One region of the Caballeronia sp. INML1 genome, then DNA from elsewhere that is predicted to be linked to it. Evidence: predicted binding sites of a transcription regulator. Region 1 holds the regulator's gene; each other region holds the start of a gene.
The links. Region 1 encodes FliA, which starts transcription of late flagellar genes. Its sites were predicted from a motif close to CTAAAGTTTNNNNNNNNNNNGCCGNTA; they were not measured.

Region 1 (2,264 bases):
GGATGCACGTCGGCGGTGGTGAATCTCGGCGCGGCGCTGTCCGTGCACGGCAAGGATGTGCTCGTCATCGACGAGCATCGGGGCGCGGGCTCGGCGAGCCGCATGCTGGGCCTCTCCGATGCAGGCGCGCTCGCCGCTGTGATGTCGGGCCGCCGCGCGCTCGCCGATGTCGTCGAGCGCACGCCGTTCGGCTTCTCGCAGATCGCCGCGCCGCGCGACGAGCGCATCAGTCACGACGCCGCGCAGTGCCGCGCATTGCTCGATGGTCCGGCGGACATCGTTCTCATCGACGCGCAACTGGACCGTCACGGCGCACTGTCGACGCTCGCGGCGCAGGCGCATGACTTTCTCATCGTGACGCGGGTGGCTGCGTCGGCGATCACCGAGGCGTATGCGTGCATGAAGCGCCTGCACTACGCCCATGCGATCGGCCAGTTCCGCGTGCTCATCAATCACGTGCAGAACCCGGCCGACGCGGCGGTCGCGTTCGACAACCTGTCGGGCGTCGCGAGCCGGTATCTGGCCGTGTCGCTCGTGCAGGCAGGGTATGTGTCCGAGGATGCGCGCGTCGCTCGGGCGAAGGAGCTTTCACGCTGCGCAGTCGAAGCGTTCCCGGCTACGGCCGCGGCGCGCGACTACCGCGCGATTGCGGCGGAGCTCCTGCACTGGCCGATGCGCCCCGCGCCGTACATGCGCGCGGCGAACGGTCAGCCAGACGCGCGAATTCCGGTTGGCGACTCTGAACAGGGCGGGCGGGAGGCGGCGCATCGTGTGGCCGCGCTTCACGACTTTGCAATGACCAGCACGGCGTCGATGTGATCAAGATAGGTGACCAAGATGTATAACGCCCAAGGCAAACTCTCACAGTCGGACGTCCTGACGAAATATGCGCCGCTCGTTCGCCGACTGGGGCTTCAGCTCGTCGCCAAGATGCCGGCGAGCGTCGATCTCGACGATCTCATCCAGGCCGGCATGATCGGACTCATGGACGCGGCGAGCCGCTACAAGGAAGATCAGGGCGCGCAATTCGAAACCTACGCGAGCCAGCGCATTCGCGGCGCGATGCTCGACGAGCTGCGCGCGAACGACTGGCTGCCGCGCAGCATGCGCAAGACGTCGCGCGAAGTGGAATCGGCGGTGCACAAGGTCGAGCAGAACCTCGGCCGCTCCGCAAGCGAGACGGAGATCGCCGAGCACATGAACATGCCGCTCGACGAATATCAGTCGATGCTCCAGGATCTGCACGGCAGCCAGCTGATCTACTACGAAGACTTCGACCGCTCCGCCGACGACGAGCCGTTCCTCGACCGCTATTGCGTCGATCGCTCGGACCCGCTTTCGGCGCTGCTCGACGACAGCCTGCGCGGTGCGTTGATCGAAGCGATCGACAAGCTGCCCGAGCGCGAGAAGCTGCTGATGAGCCTCTACTACGAACGCGGTCTGAACCTGCGCGAAATCGGCGCGGTGATGGAAGTCAGCGAATCGCGTGTGTGCCAGTTGCACAGCCAGGCGGTCGCGCGTCTGCGCACGAAGCTGCGCGAGCAGGCGTGGACGAGCGTCGAGGCGTGATCCGGCCTTGAGCCGGGGTGCCCGCCTGCATGCGGGCACGTCGATTCAATTCGCTTCGAAGTCGCGCGTTTCGGCGAAGACGGTTTTCCCTTCGCCGAGACTTTTTGCGCGATACATCGCACGGTCGGCGGCGCGCAGCACGGCGGTGATGCCGGATTGTTGCGCGGCCGTCGCGCTGGAAAGCAGACACGCGCCGATGCTCGCCGATACCGACACCGGCCGCTCCTGCACCGAGGTCATCGCGCCGAGCACCGAGTGAATGCTGTCGGCCACCGACAGCACCGCCGCGCGATCGCGTACCTGATGCGCGAGCACGACGAACTCGTCGCCGCCCAGACGCGCGATCGTGTCCGTCTTGCGCATGCGCTTCGCGAGCGATTGCGCGAAGGCTTGCAGCAGCATGTCGCCGACGGCGTGACCGTAGGTATCGTTCACTTCCTTGAAGCCGTCGAGGTCGATGAGGAGGAGCGCGGCGGCGTGGTCGCCATCGGCATCGCGCGTGCTCATCGCGCGATCGACGACCCGCTCGAGCGCGTATCGGTTGGACAGACCGGTGAGCGGATCGGTCGATGCCTGACGTGCGAGATCGCGATTCGCGTTGCCGAGCCGATCGACGAGCACGCTCAAATACACCGATGCGCCCAGCACGCTCAAGCCCAGCCCGATCGCGGCGGGAAGATTGGCGCGCCACCACG
Region 2 (2,264 bases), on a different contig from region 1:
CGCGACCACCATCGCCAGAATCGCGACGGCCACGATGAGCGGCACGCGCGGATTCGAGCGGAACTGGTTGAGCATCGGCACGCGCTGCGCAAAACCGCCGAAGTCGGCACCGCCCGCGAGTCCCGGGGCCGCGGCCGTGCCGGCTGCCCCCGGTTGTGCGCCCGCCAGGCCCATTCTGGCGTCGGGCGTGATGAGTGAGTTGTTGGGCGTATCCATTTAGCGTCGAAGCTCCGAATCCTGAGGTTCTCCTCCCGCCGCTTCCCGCTTTCCATGTAAGCGGCGGTGGAGGACTTTTCACGATGGGGATTATCCGCAGAAGATTGCAAGTCGATTCGGCGAATAGAGCGGGGTTTTCCCCGTTCTTCCCGCGCTTTGAAAAATCACCGGCTGCTAATCTTTTTCGTACTCGGCGAACCTCCGCAATTGCGTCGCCGAACCCGAGGCCACCGCCCACGCGCGGCGCGGGCCGTCCCGCCTTCGGACGCGTTCCGCCGGCTATTCCCTGTCATCCGGAGTCAACATGAACTTTCCGATCAATCCGCTTTCCGCCGCGCTCTCGGCCATTCAGTCGCTGGCGTCGCAAGCCGCCGGCGGGACGTCCGGTCCCACCAGCGCGTCGGGCGCCGTCTCGGGCCAAAGCGGGACATCGGGCGCGGCAAGCGTCGGCAGTTTCTCCGAAGCGCTGAAATCGTCCATCGACAAGATCAGCGACAACCAGACGAAGGCGCTCGGCGAGGCGCACGCCTTCGAGATCGGCGCGCCGAACGTGTCGCTCAACGACGTGATGGTGGACATGCAGAAGGCGAACGTCGGCCTGCAGTTCGGGTTGCAGGTGCGCAACAAGCTCGTGTCGGCCTACAACGACATCATGCAGATCTCCGTCTGACGGCCGCCCTCTCGCGATCCTGCCCTTCATTCTTGCGACGGCTCTGGAGCCTCGCTTCCTAAAGCTTTGCCGCGTTTCTCCGATAACCCCGATAACGGCACGGCGAACGATGGTTCGCCTGCCTGCACCGGCTTGGCCGGGCGCACACGGATCAGGACGAGAGGCACGGCGTTCCGCTTGAAATGCGGAATGCCGCGGCATCGCATAAGGAGAATCGAGAGATGTATTCCCCAGGACACGCTGGAGCCAACGCCTACGCACGCGTGGGCGTGCAGACAGGAGTGATGGGAGCGAGCCCGCACCGGCTGATCGTGATGCTGTACCAGGGTGCGCGGCAGGCGATCGCGCAGGCCCGCATGCACCTGCATCAGAACAATGTCGGCGCACGCGGCGCGGCGATCAGCAAGGCCATCAGCATCGTCGAGAGCGGTTTGCAGCAGGCGCTCAACAAGGATGCGGGCGGCGAGATCGCGCAGCGGCTGGACGCGCTGTACACGTATATGACGCGCCGGCTGCTCGAGGCGAATCTGAAGCAGAACGAGGCGATGCTCGTCGAGGTCGACAATCTGCTCGCGACGCTCGAGGAAGCCTGGGTGGGAATTGGACCGGAAGTGGCGCAAATGACCGCCGCGCCCGTTTGACGGGATGCGCGTCGACTGCCTGAAAAGAATGAAGACGACACAAGAATATTTCGCCCACTACGAGGCGATTGCCGCGGTTTCCGGCCAGATGCTGGTGGCCGCGCGCGGCGGCGAATGGAGCGAGCTGAAGGCGCTGCAAGGCACCTACCGCGAGTTGGTCGAGCAACTGAAGCAAGTGGATTCGGCCTCGGAACTCGACGAAAGCGCCCGCGCGCGCAAGCTGGACCTCGTGAAGAAGATTCTCGCCGACGACGCCGCGATCCGCGATCTGACGTCGCCGAGCCTCGCGCGTCTGTCGGCGCTTTTCACGGTCAACAGCCCGGCGCGCGTACTGAAAAAAATGATCGGATTGCGCTAGGCGCGGTCCGCGCCCGGCCGTGGCGCATATGAGGATGTGGGCATGACTGGACTCGATACCGCGATCGCATCGTTGCTCGCCAGCCGCACCGAGCTCCTTCTGTCCGCGATTCGCGCGCCGAACGGCGTGGGCGGCAGCGGCGTCACCGGTGCGAGCGTCGGGCAGACGACGACGCAAACGGACATGTTCCAGACCGCCGGCACGCCTGGCGGCGCGGCGGCGCCGGCGGCATCGGCGCAAACCGCGTTCTCCAGCGTCGCGCGCACGCTCGACGCGATCTCGCGATTCGGCGGCGCGACGCCCGCGCTGACCGGCGACGCCCCGCTCTGGCCGACGCCGCCGCGCCCGGCGAGCGCCTTCGCCGCGCTCACGACCGGCC
Region 3 (2,264 bases), on a different contig from region 1:
CTTCGCCCGGACGCGAGCTCGACAGATCCTTGCCGCCGCCCGTGATGACGCTCGTATGCGCCGAGGCGCCGCCATCGTTGCCGAACAACGCGGAGAGCGGCGTATTGAAGTACTGCTCGATGCCTTCCTTGTCGTACTTCGAGGTCGAGCCGAGCAGCCACATCAGCAGAAAGAACGCCATCATCGCGGTGACGAAGTCGGCGTAGGCGATTTTCCACGCGCCGCCATGATGCCCGTGGCCGTGCGCCTTCTTCTTGCGCTTCACGACGACGGTAGGCGCGAGCACCGATTGCAGCGGATCGCGTGATGGTTTCTCAGCCATGATGTCTATGCCGTGACGTTACGAAGCCGACTTCGGCATCTTGGTTGCGCGCACCGCGTCGTCGAGTTCCTTGAAGCTCGGACGGTCGGCGGTGAAGAGCACCTTGCGGCCGAACTCGACAGCTATCGTCGGCGCATAGCCGTTCATCGATGCGAGCAGCACGGACTTCACGCACTGGAACGGCTTCGCTTCAGCCGCGCCCTTGGCGTTGAGCAGATCCGCGAGCGGGCCGATGAAGCCATAGGCCAGCAGAATGCCGAGGAACGTGCCGACGAGCGCGCCCGCGATCATCTCGCCGAGCACCGCGGGCGCGGCGCCGACCGAGCCCATCGTGTGCACGACGCCCATCACCGCCGCGACGATGCCGAACGCAGGCAGGCCGTCCGCCATCTTCTGGATAGCATTGGCCGCGACCGAGCTTTCCGTGTGATGCGTTTCCAGCTCCTCGTCCATCAGATCCTGCATTTCGAGCGCGTTGACGTTGCCCGCCGACATCATGCGCAGATAGTCGACGATGAAGTCGAGAAGATGATGATCGGCCATCACGTGCTCATACTTCTGAAAGAGCGGGCTGGACTCGGGCGCGTCGACATCGGCTTCGAGCGCCATCATTCCTTCCTTGCGCGCCTTTTGGAGCAGCTCGTAAAGCAGCGCGATCAGGGCGAGGTATTTCTCCTTGGTGTATCCGCCGCCCTTGAAGGCCTTCGGGATGGCTTGCAGGGTCTTCTTGAGCGTGGCCGTCGGATTCGATACGACGAACGCGCCGATGGCCGCGCCGAAAATACACAGCAGCTCGAACGGTTGCACGAGGGCGGCGAGGTGACCGCCCACGCCGATAAAACTCCCGATCACCGAGCCGATGACCAGGACCCATCCGATGATGACAAACATGATTTCTCCGCAGATGTCCGGCGCCGCGGGCCGTGCGTGCCCGGATCGAGGCGCGCACGGCTCGCGACGCATTGTTCGCTTGTTGAGGAGCTTATCGGCTTTTATTAGCAAGACATTAAGGGGAGGCGCGCAATTTCTTCTGCGCAAATGTTTGCGCAGTAAAACTTGCGCTCGTTCGTCTGCGGACAGAAACCGAACATCGCGATTACGCCGCAGGTAATGGATTCGATGCACGCGCTTCGTCTAACATCGGCGACATGAACTCGACCCTCGCACGCGCCGACGTCCAATCGAGCGTCGGCACACTGTTGCGCGAATGGCGGCAGCGCCGACGCATGAGCCAGCTCGATCTCGCGGGCGTCGCCGATGTGTCCACGCGCCATCTGAGCTTCGTCGAATCGGGCCGCTCGCTGCCGAGCCGCGAAATGCTCATGCGCCTCGCCGAGCGACTGGACGTGCCGCTGCGCGCGCGCAACACGCTGCTCGTCGCGGCCGGTTATGCGCCGTTGTATCGCGAGCGCGCGCTGGCCGATCCGCAACTCGCCGCCGCGCGGCGCGCGGTCGATCTCGTGTTGAAGGGGCACGAGCCGTATCCGGCGCTCGCCGTCGATCGTCACTGGACGATGGTCGCGGCCAACGCGGCTTTCGCACCGCTCGTCGCATCGGCGCATGCGCAACGGCTCGCGCCGCCGGTGAACGTGCTTCGCCTGTCGATGCATCCGCAAGGCCTTGCCGATGTCATCGACAACTGGCACGAGTGGCGTGCGCATCTGCTCGCCCGGTTGCGCCGGCAGATCGACGTCTCGGGCGATGCGACGCTTGCCGCGCTCTTCGCGGAACTCGAGGCGTATCCCGCGCCTGCCCATGCCGGGCACGCGGCGCGGGCGGAAACCGACCCGGTCGTCGTGCCGTTGCGCATGCGTACGCAATACGGCGTGCTGTCGTTCTTCAGCACGACGACGGTCTTCGGCACGCCGGTCGATATCACGCTGTCCGAGTTGGCGATCGAGGCATTCTTTCCCGCCGACGACGCCACCGCCGCCGTCCTTCG

Region 2: fliS (flagellar export chaperone FliS) is a predicted target of FliA. The motif match lies at 945-971, and genes of this name have one in related genera.
Region 3: motA (flagellar motor stator protein MotA) is a predicted target of FliA. The motif match lies at 1,306-1,332, and genes of this name have one in related genera.

Annotation. Positions count from the first base shown of each region.
Region 1 is NZ_JALQDT010000043.1:30,248-32,511, reverse strand. It holds gene NCR38_RS13215 (hypothetical protein) at 1-819, shown strand, start outside; gene NCR38_RS13210 (RNA polymerase sigma factor FliA) at 838-1,569, shown strand; gene NCR38_RS13205 (GGDEF domain-containing protein) at 1,615-2,264, opposite strand, start outside.
Region 2 is NZ_JALQDT010000041.1:76,446-78,709, reverse strand. It holds gene fliF (flagellar basal-body MS-ring/collar protein FliF) at 1-216, opposite strand, end outside; gene fliE (flagellar hook-basal body complex protein FliE) at 521-886, shown strand; gene fliS (flagellar export chaperone FliS) at 1,108-1,527, shown strand; gene NCR38_RS12965 (flagellar protein FliT) at 1,556-1,885, shown strand; gene NCR38_RS12960 (flagellar hook-length control protein FliK) at 1,928-2,264, shown strand, end outside.
Region 3 is NZ_JALQDT010000051.1:42,354-44,617, forward strand. It holds gene motB (flagellar motor protein MotB) at 1-322, opposite strand, end outside; gene motA (flagellar motor stator protein MotA) at 341-1,213, opposite strand; gene NCR38_RS16225 (helix-turn-helix domain-containing protein) at 1,471-2,264, shown strand, end outside.